Regions from separate parts of the Arthrobacter sp. TMN-50 genome, predicted to be linked through region 4. Evidence: riboswitches for the same ligand, from Rfam matches in the RefSeq annotation. Region 4 holds a riboswitch; each other region holds the start of a gene.
The links. Region 4 has a riboswitch for cyclic di-AMP ahead of ACX80A_RS14950 (C40 family peptidase). Riboswitches for the same ligand answer to the same signal wherever they lie in the genome.
Positions count from the first base shown of each region.

Region 1 (4,324 bases), on a different contig from region 4:
GTCCGGGGAAATGCTCATGGTTTCTCCAAGGGGTAAGCGCGCAACGTGGGACGGGTTTCATTCTGCCGCACTGCCTGCCTCCGCTGGCATTTGTGAACAGACCACGTGGTGCGCACGGCGACGCCTGATTGCCCGGGCCAGCGGGAAATGAGTTAACCTTGGGAGGCGTAGGACTCACGTTCGGCGCTGGCGTTACGTGCCGCGTTCCCACCGCGAAAGCTGCCCGCTGTTCCATCCCGCACCAGTGCCTAGGAGCTGAACCGTATGACGGACCTCATCGATACCACTGAGATGTATCTGCGGACGATCCTGGAACTGGAGGAGGAGAACATAGTTGCCCTCCGCGCCCGGATCGCCGAACGGCTCCGCCATTCGGGTCCGACTGTGTCGCAGACCATCGGCCGGATGGAGCGTGATGGATTGGTGGTGGTTTCCGGCGACCGCCACCTGGAATTCACTGACCTCGGTCGACGTCGCGCCATCGGTGTGATGCGTAAACACCGCCTCGCTGAACGGCTGCTTTCCGATGTGATCGGTCTCGATTGGGCGTACGTCCATGAGGAGGCGTGTCGCTGGGAGCATGTGATGAGCGAACGGGTTGAACAGCGCCTGTACGAGCTGCTGGGAAAGCCCACCGAGTCGCCCTACGGCAACCCCATCCCCGGGCTCGAAGCGCTGGGCGGCCCGCCGACCGAAAACTTCGCTGCCGGTGTGCGCAGTCTCCTCTCAGTAGTCGGAACCAACCCCTCGGGGTCGGTGGTCACCCTTGTCCGGCTGGCGGAGCCCATCCAGGTGGATCCCGAGTTGCTCTCGCAGCTTGATGAGGGCGGATTGCGGCCAGGAACAGTCATCAGCGCGCAGACGGTCGGCGATTACGTGTCGGTCCGGGTCGAGGGGATCGACGGGGCGCTCGAACTGCCGCCCGACGTCGCCGCGCACGTATTTGTCTCGGTCAGCACGACAGTGCCTTAAGGTAGTAAAGCGCACTGTTGCCGCAAGTTATCCACAGGAAAAGATAACGAACGTATCTCTTTTGCGTCTGGTCGCGGATAATGGAAAACTGGCGTTGATACATCAGCGTTACCTGATCCGCACGCCTAACCCTGTCAGCGGATCAGGATGCTGAGAACCCGTGACAGGGGCGGAGGACCCATCGACGGCGGCCGATCTGCCGCCTTGGGGTGAAGCCCGGATCCGGTGCCGTGTCAGCGGATCAGATCTGGGCCGAGTTACTTCCCGACTCGAATCCGACAGCTAACTTCGCAGGCATATACGAAAGGGACCCTTTGTCGAAGCAGCATGCTTCGGGACGCCGCCGTGCCGGTGCCCCGGTACCTACCGCGCGTCCCCGAGACGCCCAGCGTCTCGATCGACGACGTCGGGCCACCCGCGTCAGGAACGACCTCTCAGTGACCGGGCTGAGCCAGAAGATCGCGATCGCCGCCGCCGCCTCAGGCCTGGTGCTGACCATCGCGTTGCCCACCACCGCCGCATCCATTCCGGCCGAGGACATGCCGGACGCCGCCGGCGCTGCCGCCGCCGTCATCGAAACGGCAGTACCCCGCGACATCAAGGTCCCGGCCGCTGCTCCGGTCGACTTCAGTCGCACCGCGCTGCAGAGCACGTTCGATGCCGACGTCAAGCTCAGTGAGATCATGACCGCCGCAGGATCGACCGCCGTGCCGGCCGCGGCCCGAGGGTCCCTGTCAGCGCCAATGAAAGAGCTGGTCCTCACCTCACCCTTCGGCTACCGGGTAAGTCCGATCACAGGGATGAGCGGCGAGCTGCATTCCGGACAGGACTTCAGCAGCTCCTGCGGTTCTGAAGTCTTCGCCGCAGCGGCCGGCACCGTCACCTTTGCTGGGTGGCACCCCTATGGCGGCGGGAACCGTGTAGTCATCGACCACGGCAACGGGCTCGAATCCTCCTATAACCATCTTTCCCTCAGTAGCGTCAATGAGGGGCAGAAAGTTGACCGCGCTCAGGTGGTCGCACAGAGCGGCAGTACCGGCGCGTCAACCGGTTGCCACCTGCACTTCGAGGTGATGGTTGACGGTCAAACAGTGGACCCCATGGGCTGGCTGTAACCAAGGACATATCGTTCCGTGACCGGAATGTGACATTGTGATCAATCTGATGTACCGTCAACCTCGTGCCAAATTCTAGTCAATTTGGCACTCCCGAGCAGATCGCCTAGCTCTGCCACTGCCCGGGGTCCGATCGCACAATTCGCATGGCAGAGGCGGGGGAACCAATTACTGGATTTCGCAGGAAATCCTTGGGGTTAAGTCGCGTGTTTCCAGTAGGAAATCATGTGGCCGGGTGACTCCCATCCGAATCCGACAGCTCACCTCGCAGGCAATTGGGAGAGGCAATCAAACGTGTCAACTAGCTCTTCTCTGGGCCGCCACCGGGCCGTCCGCACGCACACCAGCCCCTTGACAGCCATCTCCAGCGCTGTCTCGTCGAACGCTGGATCAGTAGGCCGCCAGGCCGCGGTCATCGTCGCAGCTTCGGGACTGGTCCTGACAGCCGGACTGCCAGCCCACGGGATCGGCCAGTCTGAGCGCGTTGCACTCTCCACCCCCTTGAATCCCGTTGCGGTTACCGCTGACTCCGTTAGCGCGGCCGCCACCGCAGACATCACCTTCGAGCGCACCGCCGTCACGGCAACGCCCGCTGTGGTGGAAATCGCACCAGTAGTTGAGGTCCAGGCCGACGCCGTCGCGCCTGTAGCTGAGGTCCTCGCTCCGACCGCCGTCGTCGAGCCCGCCGTTCAGGAATCAGCACCGGCGCAGGGTCCCGCTACAGCACCGGCGCAGGGTCCCGCTACAGCACCGGCGCAGGGTCCCGCCGCAACGCCTGCAGCCGCCGCAACGCCTGCAGCCGCCGCGCCTGCTCCAGCCGTTGCGGCTCCGGAGCCTGCCGCTAAAGAGGTGGCCCCGAAGCCACAGCCCGCCAGTGTTTCTTCGAGTGGTATCGGTGCGGCTCTCGTAGCTAGTGCCTACTCGCAGATCGGCGCAGTGCAGGATTGCACGGTTCTCGTCGAGGTGGCCTTGCGTTCGGTTGGTAAGACGGTCGGTGACCTGGGGCCCGAGCAGTTCTATGCGTACGGCGACGTGGTCGGTTCGCCTCAGCCAGGGGACCTCGTCATCCGCCCGGGACACGTTGCGATTTACGTCGGCAACGGACAAGTCATCAGCAGCGGAATGAACGGGGTCAACGCGACCATTTTGCACCCGTTAGCTGACCTCGCTGGCTCCAGTTTCGTCCGTGTCCGCTAAAGCTTCCGTGTCCGCTAAAGCCCAAGAATCAAACTGGAGAATCTCAGAATGACAACACGCGCCGCTATTGCACGTCACCGCGCCGATAGACGCCAGACCACCAATTTCTCGGCCCTGGCCAAGGCAGTCACCGAAAACGCCGGTGGCATGGGTCGGCAGGCTGCCGTCATCGCCGCAGCATCCGGCCTTGTTCTGACTGGCGGGGTGTCGGCCAACGCCGCCGACCTTTCGCTCGAGTCGGTGGAACGCGTCGCCCTCGCCTCGGCGTTGGAGATTCAGGCAGCACCAGCAGTTGTCGAGGCACCAGCGGACGCCGAGATCGCCTTCAACCGCACCCCGGTCAAGGCCGTTGCGGCTCCGACCATCGTCGAAGCCCCCACAGTGACCGCACAGGTGGAAACCGTCGCCGAGGTAGCCGAAGCTCCCGTCGTGGCCCCGGCCGCCGAAGTAGCACCCGTTGAACCAACACCCGTCACACCTGTTGCAGAACTGAAGCAGGCAGCGCCCACCCAGGTAGCGCCCGCTCAGGCAGTGCCCGCTCAGGTTGTACCCGCTCAGTCTGCGCCAGCAGCCGAGGCTCCGGCCGCACAGCAAAAGCCAGCCGCTTCCTCCGGGGTAGCTGCCACCATCGCTGCTGCAGCGCAGGGACAGCTTGGGGTCACCCAGGACTGCACCCGCCTCGTCAGCAACGCCCTCGCAGCCGCAGGGATCAACTTCCACGGCTGGCCAGCCGGTTACCTGTCCCTCGGACGCACCGTCAGCGCTGGCGAAGCTATTCCGGGCGACTTACTTTACTATGCGGATGGTGGCGCCGGAGTGGCTCACATCGCCGTTTACATTGGTGGTGGCCAGGCCGTCCACGGGGGATTTAACGGCAACCAGACAGTTGTTGCACCAGCTGACCTGGGCTCAGGTCCCGTCTACATCCGCGTTGGCGGCTAAGACACACAACGCTTCAGCCTGGAGGACCCGAGGATTTCGATCCCCGGGTCCTCCTCGCGTATAAACCTGATGCTGGCCCACCGTGGTCCGCCGACGCC
Region 1 is NZ_JBTNDG010000003.1:217,553-221,876, reverse strand. Features, by position in the region: gene serC (phosphoserine transaminase) at 1-18, opposite strand, end outside; gene ACX80A_RS07315 (metal-dependent transcriptional regulator) at 265-972, shown strand; cyclic di-AMP (ydaO/yuaA leader) riboswitch at 1,111-1,284, shown strand; gene ACX80A_RS07310 (M23 family metallopeptidase) at 1,287-2,087, shown strand; cyclic di-AMP (ydaO/yuaA leader) riboswitch at 2,212-2,376, shown strand; gene ACX80A_RS07305 (NlpC/P60 family protein) at 2,382-3,284, shown strand; gene ACX80A_RS07300 (NlpC/P60 family protein) at 3,333-4,226, shown strand.
Region 1: it holds a riboswitch for cyclic di-AMP, as region 4 does, so the genes downstream of both, ACX80A_RS07305 (NlpC/P60 family protein) here and ACX80A_RS14950 (C40 family peptidase) in region 4, are expected to answer to the same signal.

Region 2 (4,324 bases), on a different contig from region 4:
GTGTCCAAAGGCATGGCGCCATCGGCATAACCGTAGGAGGCGGCAATTGAGTGACCAGCCGTGGCGATCGCTTTGGTCCCAGGCAGTGCTGCGACAGTCGTGGCGCTGATGGCGTCCCAAACGTTGACAACCCGCAGGATCTCCGGTGCGGTGTGCAACGACTGCAATTGCTGGGCGCGCTCGAGGATGTACTGTTCGGTCATTTTTCGCCCCCGTTTCCTGTCAGTTCCTTGTCAAGGAAGCGAAGGAGCACATCATTCACCTCTGAGGCATGGGTCCAAAGCATGCCATGAGGGGCTCCCTCGATCTCCACATAGTCCGCCTCAGGCAAGGCTTTGTGGAACTCCCGTCCTGTCGAGTCGATCGGCAAAATATTGTCAGCTGTACCGTGCACGATCAGCGAGGGCACAGTGATCTTGGCGACGTCTGCACGGAAGTCGGTGAGCCAGGTGGGTTGTGCCCATACAGAGGCGTGAGAAGAAGCCGCGTAGGCAAGGTTCTTGTTTGCTGCGAGTGCTTCCTCGCTAAGCCGGGCGCCGAGGTTGTCTTTGGTGTTAAAGAAGTCATCAAAAAAGTTGGTAAAGAATGCGTACCGATCCGACTTGACTGCCGCAAGCAACCCATCGAACACCTCCTGAGAAACCCCAGCAGGATTATCTTCGGTCTTCAGTAGGAAGGGCTGAAGCGAACCGAGGAATACTGCCTTCGTAACGCGGTCTGAACCGTAGGTGCCAAGGTACCGTCCCACTTCGCCGGTTCCCATGGAGAATCCGACCAGGACAGCATCACGCAGATCGAGCGATTCCAGGACTGCCTGCAGGTCAGCGGCGTAGGTGTCATAGTCATGGCCAGTGGTGGGTTTGGAGGACTTACCAAAACCTCTTCGGTCGTAGGTGATGACCCGGTAGCCAGCATCAAGAAGGGCCGAGCTTTGCTTCTCCCATGACGACCCGTCAAGGGGATACCCGTGAATCAGAACGATCGGCTGGCCGTCTCCGTGATCCTCGAAGTACAGCTGAACTGGGGCCGAGTTTTCGTATCCGGCGGTGATGTACGGCATCAAGCGAATCCTTCCAATAGGATGAGAACGAGCGTTCTCAGGATACTACCGACACTACGGGAACGGCGGTTCCGCCGCAAGTACACTGGGACAATGGACGAAGGAAAGGTGCGCGACAGGGTGATCGAGGCCGCTGACTCGCTGTACTACGGGCGCGGCATCCAGGCTGTAGGAATGGATGATTTGCGAGAGGCCTCTGGCGTATCCCTGAAGCGGCTATATCTGCTGTTTTCATCTAAAGAGGCGATTGTGCTTGCGGTGCTCCGGTACCGGCACCAGCTGTGGACCGATGGCGTCACGTCTGCTGTAGACCGCGCCACGTCCCCACGGGAACGCCTGCTGGCCGTCTACGATTATCTCGCCGACTGGTTTGCCACCGACTCATTTCGGGGCTGCGGGTTTATTAATGCCTTCGGGGAGCTTGGCGCCGTTTCGCCTGCAGTTGCCGAGATAGCCCGATTACATAAACGCTCCTTTCAGGAGTACCTATCCCGCTTGGTCGCCGACGCCGGTGGAACCGAGGAACTTGCCGCTCAGCTGGCCATCCTGGCGGAAGGCGCACAAACCACCGCCGCGATTAGCGGCACCATCGAACCCGCAGGGCAAGCCCGCCGAGCGGCCGAAATCCTCATCGACTCCCGCTGAGCTTCTCGAACGCTGATACCCAACGACTATTCAGATCAGGTCAGGCATGAGTTAGTAAAACACAAAAGTGGCAGATGCCCTCCGTTCAGGGCACCTGCCACTCTTGTTCGGCTTACGGAGGATATCCGTACGGCCTCGGTGTTAGCCGTTGACTCGGACGAAGTAAGATCCGGCGAGGTCGGACAGCGGGTGCTCAATGGTGAGGTTGGCCCCGTTCATGCCGCTGCTGATGACGTTCCCGTTCCCCACATAGATCGCAATGTGGCCGGGGCGGACGACGAGGTCACCGGGCGCGGGGCTTGATACCCGGGTTCCATACTGGTCAAACTGCAGCGGTCCAAGGTCGCCAACGTTCAGGCCGATGGAGCGTAGTGCCTGCTCGACGAGGATGGTGCAATCCTGAATGGACCCAAGCTGGCCGTAAGCCGAAGCGACCAGTGCAGCGCCAACGCCACTCGCTGGAGTGGAAGGACTGTCTGATGCAATCGGGGTGATGGAACCGGAAGCCAGAGCCATCATTGCCGGCGCAGCCGCCGGTGCCGCAGCCGTCGGTGCCGCGGCGGGAGCCACTGGGGCGAACGCTTGAAGCGCGGACGGTGCAGGTGCGGATGGTGCCGGAACGGTAGCGGGATCGGCGGCAGGGGCCGCGCCGCCTGCGAGCTGGATCTGCTGCCCCGGGTAGATGATGGAGGCGTAGGACAGGCCATTCTGCGTCAGCAGATTGTCAAGGCTGATGCCGTTCCGTGAGGCAATCGCCCCAAGCGTATCGCCGGCGACGACCGTGTGAGCTCCCGCGGCAGCAGCGGGCGCTGAGATGGTTGTTGCTTGAGCTGTGTTTCCGGCGTCCTGGGTGTATGTTCCGGCGTGGGCGGTAGCTCCGACCGAGAAGACAAGGCTGCCGGTCGCGGCTGCGATGATTGCTGGTTTGCCCAGTGCGACGGCGTTGGACTTCGCTGACTGGGCCAGGCCCTCGAGGGCGATGGAGTGGTTGGTGGCGGCGCGGTGACGTGCCGGGATGGACGTACGTGACATGGTGGTTTGCCTCTCCCATGCCTGCGGGGTGAGCTGTCGGGTTCGGATGGGAGTCACCCGGCCGGCCGCCACCGGTGCACTATTCCTGCCATCGCGAACGACGTAGGTCATGCACTGGATAGTCGGATCGACTTAACCCCGAGGGTCACCGTGTGCGGTGGCCCGGTGGAAACGTGGTTCCCCCGTCCCTGCCATCTGGATTGTGCGAACGGTTCCCGGAGCAGCGGCAGGGCTCGGCATTCTGCTCGGGAGTGTGATCTCGGCGGGGTGCCAGGATCACTCGAAAAAGAATACCCCACCCTGGTATTTAAGTCACATTAGGGTAACGGTTCCCAGGGATTGCCCAGGGGGCGATCAGGTTCCACGTCCTTCGAACGAAGTAACGATACCGATTCTCTGAACCGTCGTCCCTCCGGTCCGGGCGGTTACTGGTGGTTGGATCGAATGTTCGTGAAGGTCCGCCCGTTGTCGTTGGAAACCTGGACTCTGTCTTCGGTCGCGACCCAGATCCGCATTAAGCCGTCGTCAAGCATGTGGGTTGTGATCGCCGCTGCCTGACCGGAAACTATACCTTGTTTCGTCCAGGTCAAACCTGCGTCCCGGCTGGTATGGATCTGGCCCTCAGGTGTAATTCCCGCAGCAATACCTTCAGAAAGGGCGGTCAACATGAGGAGGGGCGCTCCAGGTACGGCAGCCCACGTCTCGCCGTTGTCCGTGGAACGTTGCAGGCCTCCCTCGGTTGTCGCGAGAACAGTACCGTCACGGGGTGTTGCAGCGAGGTTGAACGCAGGAATCTGTCCATCGACGAAGTCCCAGGAGGTTCCGTCGTCGCTGATCCGGAGCTGACCGTCGAATCCCACTATCCCGGAGTCGGTGGCGGCGAGGGCATGGAAGTCGGACTCGCCCTGCTGGGATAGCGGCTGCCAGCTTTGCCCCTGGTCGGTCGATCGAATGAGCCCGACCGGGTCGGGAAGTTCTGATCCAGGCCCCGGATGCCCGGATGCGTAGAAGTCTCCGTTTCCCGCCGCGGTAAAACCCATCAGATCAATGGTTGGGCCGATTTTGATGGCTGGCTAAGGATGAGGAGGGCCAATTTTTGCCCTCCTCATCCGGTGGAACACCCGCAGGGCTAGAATCCGGCGAGCAGTTCTTCCATTTCCTGAATTTCCGCTTGCTGGGTTTCCGCTATCGTCTCGGCGAGCGCAATTGCTTCGGGGTTCTCTCCGTTGTCGATTTCTTCATGGGCCATGTCCACCGCGCCGATGTGATGTTCAGTCATCGATTCGAGGAACATCTCGGCCGCATCGTCACCTTCCGCGGCTTCAAGGTCGGCCATCTGGTCTTGGCCCATCATTCCGTCCACACCACCGGTGGATCCCATGCCGTGGCCCGCCATCCCACCTTCGGGCATGACCGGCCGGTCCCACGCTTCCAACCAGCTGGTCATGGTTTCAATCTCGGGGTCCTGTGCCTCTTTGATCCGGGTGGCCAGATTGACGACGTCGGGACTGACATTGTCCTTGGCTAGCATCACGTCGCTCATTTCGACCGCCTGTTGGTGGTGGGGAATCATCGACTGAGCGAACA
Region 2 is NZ_JBTNDG010000008.1:86,394-90,717, forward strand. Features, by position in the region: gene ACX80A_RS10925 (isocitrate lyase/PEP mutase family protein) at 1-203, opposite strand, end outside; gene ACX80A_RS10930 (alpha/beta fold hydrolase) at 200-1,060, opposite strand; gene ACX80A_RS10935 (TetR/AcrR family transcriptional regulator) at 1,154-1,705, shown strand; gene ACX80A_RS10940 (C40 family peptidase) at 1,847-2,737, opposite strand; cyclic di-AMP (ydaO/yuaA leader) riboswitch at 2,741-2,954, opposite strand; gene ACX80A_RS10945 (F510_1955 family glycosylhydrolase) at 3,163-3,804, opposite strand; gene ACX80A_RS10950 (DUF305 domain-containing protein) at 3,867-4,324, opposite strand, start outside.
Region 2: it holds a riboswitch for cyclic di-AMP, as region 4 does, so the genes downstream of both, ACX80A_RS10940 (C40 family peptidase) here and ACX80A_RS14950 (C40 family peptidase) in region 4, are expected to answer to the same signal.

Region 3 (4,324 bases), on a different contig from region 4:
CTCGCGGGTCCGATCGCCCGGCGGCTCGTGAGGGGTGTCGTCTCACTGACCGCCGCCGCCCTGGTCGGCGCGGTGATCGTTCTCGGCGCTGACTTCGTTGCTGCGAATCTCATTCCCGGTGTGTCGCTGCCGGTCGGCGTGGTGACGGGCATTCTCGGGGCACCGTTTCTCTTGTGGCTGCTTGTGACAGCCAACCGCACAGGCCAGGGAGGCTGATATGGCGCTGACAGCCAGTGACCTGACACTCGCGTACGATGACCGCAAAGTAGTCCAGGACCTGACACTCGAGCTGCTGGCCGGCAAGGTCACCGTGATCGTAGGTGCCAACGCCTGCGGCAAATCCACTCTGCTGCGCGGCCTCGCCCGGCTGCTCAAGCCGACGGCCGGCGTCGTCAGCCTCGACGGCAAGGACATCCACTCGCTGCCCACCCGCGCCGTTGCGCGCACCCTCGGCCTGTTGCCGCAGACCCCTCTGGCGCCGGACGGGATCACCGTCGCAGATTTGGTGGGGCGGGGCCGCTACCCGCACCAGGGCTGGTTCAGGCAATGGACCGACGACGACGACGACGCCGTTGCGAACGCCCTCGAGGCGACCCACACCTTCGAACTCGCCGACCGTTTTGTTGACGAACTGTCCGGCGGTCAGCGGCAACGCGTCTGGATTGCCATGGCCCTGGCCCAGCAGGCCGACATCCTGCTGCTGGACGAACCCACCACCTTCCTCGATGTCACCCATCAGGTGGAAGTGTTGGACCTGATCACCGATCTGAACCGGCGCGTTGGCACCACCGTGGCCATCGTCCTCCATGACCTCAACCTTGCCGCGCGCTACGCCGACCACCTGATCGCCATGAAGGACGGCCAAATTGCGGCCCAGGGGAACCCGGCCGACGTCGTGACCGAAGAGACGGTCACCTCGGTCTTCGGCCTGCAGTGCCGCGTCATCCCGGATCCCGTGTCCGGCACACCCATGGTGATTCCGGTGGGCCGGCACCACTCCGAGGCCGGATCAACGCTGGAGCCATCAGACTCAACCACCGGGCAGGGGTACCTGCCTAACCCGCAGGACGCGCTGTCCGCGCAGCATCTGGAGGCAGCATCTTGACCGAAGTCAGCAACCGTCCCGCCCGGCAGGCCCAGCGCACCGAAGCAGCAGTTTCGGCAGTGACAGCGTTCGACGTCGTTGTGACCCGGGTGCAGCGACTGAGCGACAACTTCCAACGCGTCACCTTCGGAGGATCCTGCCTTACGGACTTCGGCGTGCAGGGCCCAACCCTTGATTTGCGTATCAAGGTGATAATCCCAGCCACCCGGGACGACGACGCACGCCGCCTCAACCTGCGGGAACTGCTGGAGTCACCCACCGAGGGGCCCGGCTGGTACCAGCAGTGGCTGGCCATGGATCCGACCGATCGTGGGTCGATGCGCACCTACACCGTCAGGGAAACCCGGTGCGACGCTGACCAACCCGAAATTGACGTCGACTTCGTGATGCACTTCGACGCGGACGGCAACGGGGGACCGGCGTCGCTCTGGGCCGCCGCGGCAACACCCGGGGACCGGATCTGGCTAATCGGACCGAACGTCCACGCCGCCACCTGCGCCACCGCCGGTTCCTACGGTGGGATTGAATGGCGTCCCGGGCTGGCCCAGCACATCCTGCTGGCCGGCGATGAGACAGCGGTGCCCGCCATCAGTGCCATCCTCGAGTCGCTGCCCGCCCATGTGGGTGGGCACGCCTTCCTTGAGGTGCCGGACCCGGCGGACTTCCAGGACGTTTTCACCGGCTCGTCGGTCGAGATCACCTGGCTGGCACGGGCACGGCGATCCCATGGGGAGCTTCTCGACGCCGCGGTCCGTGACGCGGTCCGTGTGCCGGGGTGGGTGTCGCTGGCGGCACCCTTCGCTTCCGGGGTGGAGCCCACCTCGGGTGCCGGCCTGACGCTCGCCGCTGCTGCCGCGGCGGCGGCCGGCCCCGAACCGGAAGAGGTGAACATCGACGAGACAATTCTCTGGGAGACACCCCAGCGGTTGAACGCTTCGACCCTCACCAGCTCGCTTAACCCCGACCGGCCGTCCGGCGCGCTCCCGTTCTACGCGTGGATCGCCGGCGAAGCCGCAGTGGTTCGAGGGCTGCGGCGCTACCTAGTGCGCGACGTCGGCATCGACCGTAAGCAGGTTGCTTTCATGGGGTACTGGCGCAAGGGACGGTCAGAGCTTACCTAGGCGCCACGCCGTGAGTTGTGTTACGGAATTATAACTTTTCCGTAAGATGGCCTACCTTTGTAGGGAGCCATCTGCATCACTGTGGCTCCCGGACTGCACGCCTAACCCTGTCAGCAGCCGGCCCCCAATTCACCGTGGCAGGGGTGGAGGACCCATCTTCTGGCAGTTTTCCTGCCTTCGGGGTGCAGCCCTTCGCAAATCGCTTTCCCGCTCTCGTGCCGGAAAGCAGCAGTGGGCCGAGTCAACTCTTGCTCGAATCCGACAGCTAACTTCACCGGCGTTGCAGAGAGGCACTTGTTTTGCTCCAGCCGGTCACTTCCGGGCGCCGCCGCGCGTCCGCCCCGCACACCTCCACCCGTCGGTCTGCCGTAATTGCCGCGGGTGTGCTCGCCGCAGCGGCGGGCCTTGCCCTGACGGCGTTCTCTCCCGCGGTAGAGGCTCCTCCCTCACCAGCCGCCAAACAGGTAGCGGTCCCCACCGCGCCCGTCACCGCTGACTCCCAGGCCGAGATCGATTTCAGCAAAGAGTCACCGCTCGCCACGGCCTCCACGTTGGCCGCCAAAACCACTGTGCTCTCGAGCGACGCTGCCAGCTTCGCCGCGCCCATCAAGGACGCTACGATCGCCTCATCGTTTGGCTATCGGGTGAACCCGATGGGTGGGTTCGGCGAAGAACTGCACACCGGCACCGACTACGCGGGCGCCTGCGGAACACCCGTCCTGGCTTCGCGCACCGGCACCGTGGTGGAATCCGGGTGGCATGCCTATGGGGGCGGCCAGCGGATTGTGGTGGACCATGGTGGCGGCCTTGAAACGTCCTACAACCACCTGAGCACCCTTGGAGTTAGCGTCGGGGACACCGTTGCGAAGGGACAAGGCCTTGGAGCCGTCGGCAGCACCGGCAACTCAACCGGCTGCCACCTCCACTTTGAGCTCCTGGTCGACGGCGAAAAAGTCGACCCGCAGACGCGGCTCTAGCCCGAGGGAAACTCGGGAATCCCGCCGTCGTTCCCGCTGGTCAAGCCCCGTGGATGGGATTGTCTGGACAATCCCATCCACCGTGCCCGATCGGTGGGAAACTGGAGCGGCTCAGGGCACCGGGTTGGTGACGACTGCGGGATCCTTCTTGCCGTACGGCATCCGCAGCCGCAGCGAGTTTGCATCCACCTTCAGGGCCATGTGCGTGCCTTTGCCGAGCGGGTCGCCGTCGAGCTGGATCTCCTGCGGCTCGTCGAGCTGGATTTCTGCGCTCTTGCACTGGAAATACTCCAGCGATGGGTCTTTGCCCTTGCCGCGGGCAAACAGTTTGCCCACGACGCCAAACCAGCCGAGCCGGCCGGTCGGTGCCACGGTCATGATGTCCAGTAGGCCGTCGTCGATCTTCGCCCCCGGGAAAATTTCCAGCCCGCCCATGATCTTGCCGCAGTTTCCGCCCATCACGCTGCGCAGCTTCCGCTCGATAACCTTGCCGCCGTCCAGGGTGATCCGGGTGCGGGCAGGCTTACCACTGAGGTTCCGGATGCCAGCGTCGACGTAGGCCAGCCAGCCCACCTTGTCCTTGAGATCGTCGCGGGTGTCCGCCATGATCGACGCGTCGAACCCCAGGCCCGCCATCACCAGGAACACATGGGAGTCCTGGGCGCGGTCGACGGTGACGTGCACCACGTCCACCTTGCGCTCGGTGCCAAAGAGGGCAGCTTTGGCTGCCTCCTCAGGATCGTCGACGGCGATGTCCAGGTTGCGGGCCAGGAGGTTGCCGGTGCCGAGCGGGATCAGGCCCAGTGCGACGCCGGTGCCGTTGACCACTTCGGCCACGCAGCGGACCGTTCCGTCGCCACCAGCGGCGATCACCACATCCACTCCGGCATCCACGGCTTCCTGCGCCTGGCCGCGGCCCGGGTCATCGGCCGTGGTCTCCAGGTACAGCAACTCGTCCCAGCCATCGGCAGCGCAAAGCCCCGAAACGATTGCGCGAATATCAGCGCCGGTGTTCTTGACCGGGTTGACGATCAACGCGGCACGCTTGGTCCGAGTATCGGAGGGGAGAGTCATAATGTCCTTCTCAGGTCGATGAGATGCAGGGGGCACACTGCTGCAAA
Region 3 is NZ_JBTNDG010000001.1:769,285-773,608, reverse strand. Features, by position in the region: gene ACX80A_RS03750 (FecCD family ABC transporter permease) at 1-216, shown strand, start outside; gene ACX80A_RS03745 (ABC transporter ATP-binding protein) at 218-1,105, shown strand; gene ACX80A_RS03740 (siderophore-interacting protein) at 1,102-2,226, shown strand; cyclic di-AMP (ydaO/yuaA leader) riboswitch at 2,332-2,521, shown strand; gene ACX80A_RS03735 (M23 family metallopeptidase) at 2,526-3,203, shown strand; gene ACX80A_RS03730 (diacylglycerol/lipid kinase family protein) at 3,315-4,277, opposite strand.
Region 3: it holds a riboswitch for cyclic di-AMP, as region 4 does, so the genes downstream of both, ACX80A_RS03735 (M23 family metallopeptidase) here and ACX80A_RS14950 (C40 family peptidase) in region 4, are expected to answer to the same signal.

Region 4 (4,324 bases):
CTACGCCTGCCGTCTGAGCTTTACCTGGCAATATGGGTTGTTCTTTACCTGTTGTGCGTGCTCAAGAAAAGCGGCGACATTTTAGATGTTTTGGACGTCCGCGCACCGCAACCATCGGGCTAGATAGTTTTCGGCGATAGGCCGAAGATACCCACGCGCCTCACCAGGATCATCCGTCACACAAATACGCTATCCAGGGGGCGGTTCTTTGTTTACAGTGAGAACAAGCACCACAACGTTTTGCGGGTGCTGGAGCTTCAGGGTAGCTGTGTGGGGGCAATCCACCCAGGAGTGTGCTCCGAATCACTTATTAGGGCGTGTCCTACCCGGGATGCGCGCTCACCGCACAGTGAAGGAATAACTTTCATGAACAAGGCCATGCGTTTTCTTGCAGTCCCCACCCTCGCCCTCGGCGCTTTAGCCATGGCATCCTCCCCAGCGATAGCGCATGGCGAAGAGAGCCATTCCTACTCCTCGACCCTGGGCCAGCTCAACGGCACCACCGGCACCGGCACCATCACCGTTGATGTCACCGGTGACAAGGCATTGGTGGACTTGCAGGTTTCCGGTCTTGCAGAGACCTTCATGGACGGGCCATACCCTCACGTCCAGCACATCCACGGTGGAGCACTGGGTGAATGCCCGACCCCAGCCGATGACGCAAACGGCGATGGCATCCTGAACACCACCGACGGTGCTCCCTCCTACGGTGGTATCCTGACCACACTAACCACCAGCGGCGCCACCGGCCCTGAGGAGGGCCTCAACCTCGAGCTCGGCGGCCAGGGCGGAAGCTACACCGTCGAACGCGAGATTGACCTCAACGCCGAAACCAAGGCCTCCCTCGAAGCCGGCACCGCCGTCGTCGTTGTCCACGGCCTGGACCCGGCAACTGCTGGTGTCTCCGAGGAAGTCTTCAACTCCCCAAGTGACCTGGATCCTTCACTTCCTCTCGGGGCAACCTCACCGGCGCTGTGTGGAACTCTTGTAGCCTCCCAGATGGGTGACATGCCTGCCGGTGGCGCTGACACCGGTGTGGCCCAGGAAACCGGGTCCAACACTGCCATGCTCGCACTCGGTGGCGGACTCGTTCTGGCCGCAGCAGCCGGTGGAACCTACATGGTCCGCCGCAGCAACACCAACGCATAAACAGCTAAACACACATCACTACCTGAACTAACCGGATCCGAACCTTCCACCGAATAGCTCACCCAAAACGACCGCCGCAGAAGCCCCAAACCTCTGCGGCGGTCGTTTGTCGTACACAGACGACAGCGGTATCCCTGTCGTGGGCGACCACACTCCCCGCCAAATCTTCTGGGATACCTGCATAGGGAGGCGAGACCAAGAATGACGGTTAGCGTAGCAGTCTGCTGATGGCCTGGGTTGCTTCCTTGACCTTCGCGTCGATGGCTTCGGCGGATCCGGTGGTTCTAGCTTCTTGCGCTGCTTCGACGACGCAGTGTTGCAGGTGGTTTTCCAGCAATCCCAGGCTTACGGCATGCATTGCACTGTTTGCCGCAGCGACCTGGGTAAGGATGTTGATGCAGTATTGATCTTCGTCAATCATGCGTGCTATCCCGCGGACTTGTCCTTCGATGCGCTTCAGACGCCGCAAGCAGGCGGCCTTGTCCGAGGAGTAGCCATGTACTGCTTGATTGGTCGCCGGATGATCAGTCTTTGTTGGCTCCGCCGGGGAGAACTCCGTGTCAGCTGCCTTCAGGGAGTCTGTTGTACTGCTTCGAGATCCAGGTTCGGCGCTCACGTGCTTTCCTTTCACTACCAACAGATATGCTCCGGCCGTGCCCAGATCAGATCGGTGGTGCGTCCCCAGCTACGCGTTCCGCGCAGCAACCATAAGTATGAACGACGCTTCAACTCGCCCAGAACGCTTGAGTGCCGTTATGGGTTCCGCTCATCGATCGTAGGCACACCAAACCTAGTAGCCACATGAGTGGGTGTTGAATACCGTAACCGTAACCGTTACGTGACATAGATACCAGGGTGGGGTATTCTCGTCCGAGTGATCCCGGCACCCCCGCCAAGATCATATTCCCGTGCAGAATGCCGAGCCCTGCCGCTGCACCGGGAGCCGTTCGCACAATCCAGATGGCAGGGACGGGGGAACCACGTTTCCACCGGGCCGCCGCACGCGGTGACCCTCGGGGTTAAGTCGATTCGACTATCCAGCGTAGAACCTGCATCGTTCGCGATGGCAGGCGCTGCACTTAGGTAGCGGACGGCCGGGTGACTCCCATCCGAACCCGACAGCTCACCCCGCAGGCATGGGAGAGGCAAATTACCATGTCACGTTCATTCCTTTCGGCACGCCACCGCGCCGCCACTACCCACTCCATCGCCCTTGAGGGCCTCGCTCAGACCGCGAAGACCAACGCCGTCGCACTGGGCAAGCCAGCCATCATCGCAGCCGCGACCGGCAGCCTCGTTTTCTCCGTTGGAGCCACCGCTCACGCGGGAACCTACGCCGAGAATGCCACGACCGCACAGGCAACAACCGTCTCGGCAACGGCTGCAGGGGTTCACACTGTCGTCGCCGGTGACACTTTAGGCGCGATCGCCGCGCTGCACGGACTGAGCCTTGAAAACCTTCTGGCACAGAACGGCCTGTCCTATGCCTCAGTGATCTACCCGGGGCAGCAGATCCAGCTCACCAGCAGTGCAAGCGCGGCCGTCAGCCCCGCTACTGTTCCAGCGGCACCTGCAGCCCAGGCAATCGCCCCGGCAGCAGTCCCAGTGGCACCAGCCCCCGCCGTGCCAGCCATGATGACGTTGGCCTCGGGGTCTATCACCCCAATTACACAGGAAACCCCGTCAGTTCCGGCAAGCGGAGTCGGCGCAGCCCTTGTCGCCTCGGCATACGGGCAGCTCGGTTCCATCCAGGACTGCACCATCCTCGTCGAGCGGGCATTGCGTTCCATCGGCCTGAACGTCGGAGACCTCGGACCCCTGCAATTCGATCAGTACGGAACCCGAGTCTCAAGCCCCGCGCCCGGCGATCTGGTCGTCCGCCCCGGCCACATCGGTATCTACGTCGGGAACGGCAACGTCATCAGCAGCGGCATGAACGGGGCTAACCTCACCATTGAGCATCCGCTATCCGACCTCGCCGGATCATATTTCGTCCGAGTCAACGGCTAACACCTAGGCCTTGCGGAGAGACTCCGTAAACTGAACAAAAGTGGCAGATGTCCTGGACGGAGGGCACCTGCCACTTTTTGTGTCCGGGTTCCCATATTGTCTGACCATGCTGCGATTAGCCGCCGTTCACGGCTAACAGTCGCAGGCGGCCACCATGAACATAAACATGCCCCGGTTGCTTGCTGGTCAGTCGGTTCACGAGGAACCCATCCGTTTCGACGGCTGTTTCGAAGAATAGTCAAGCACGTTGGTTGGGGGCCTGCAGTAGCAATGTCAAGGAACAACCCTCTAAGTCCCACGAATTGATTGGACAAAGCTCATCATGCTCAGCTCACCCAGCGGACGTCGCAGTGGCTACCTAGCCTCAGCAGCAGTTGCTGCCCTCATCCTTACCGGTTGCGCAACAGACGCCCCACCCCAAAGCCAAGGAACGGCGTCGGCGCCGACGGTTTCTTCCTCGCCCGCGGTTCCAGCTCCCACGCCGACACCCACGCCGACACCCACGCCGACACCTGTGCCGCCCGCGCCTGAGATGCCCGCGGCGGCGGCCCTTGCTCCTACCCAGTTGCCGGTGTTGCCCGAGTCGGCCCCGGTTTCATTCAGTGTGCCCTCCATCGGCGCCGGATCAGAGCTGCTTAGCCTTGGGCTGCGTGAAAACGGCTCACTGGAGGTTCCTCCAGATGGCCCCGGCGCCCCGGCGAGCTGGTATAACGAGTCCCCCACCCCCGGCGAACGCGGACCAGCTGTCCTCCTAGGCCACGTCAATGCAACCGGCGGCGGACCAGGCGTCTTCGCCGACTTGCGCAAACTCAAGGCCGGGGACACCATTGATGTGCTTCGTGAAGACGGCACCACGGCGACCTTCGTTTTCGAACGCGGCGAGCAGTACGTCAAAGACGAGTTTCCGACCCTGACGGTCTACGGCAACACGGAGGGATCCGAACTACGCCTGATCACCTGCGACGGCTATAACCCAGATACCGGTGAATTCGACGATAACTACGTCGTCTACGCAAAGCTGGTCACCTAAGACCTGTGAATTCGATAGCCGCTGCTGGCCCGATCAACGATCCCTGCACTAGTGACTGGGAGCACGCTATTTAGGGCCACTCTGCAGTTCGTAGTCTTAGACGCCGACGATGGCATTAGGTAGGAGGATTAGGGC
Region 4 is NZ_JBTNDG010000025.1:13,520-17,843, reverse strand. Features, by position in the region: gene ACX80A_RS14960 (hypothetical protein) at 367-1,149, shown strand; gene ACX80A_RS14955 (metal-sensitive transcriptional regulator) at 1,358-1,765, opposite strand; cyclic di-AMP (ydaO/yuaA leader) riboswitch at 2,088-2,301, shown strand; gene ACX80A_RS14950 (C40 family peptidase) at 2,305-3,159, shown strand; gene ACX80A_RS14945 (hypothetical protein) at 3,556-3,690, shown strand; gene ACX80A_RS14940 (class F sortase) at 3,674-4,189, shown strand.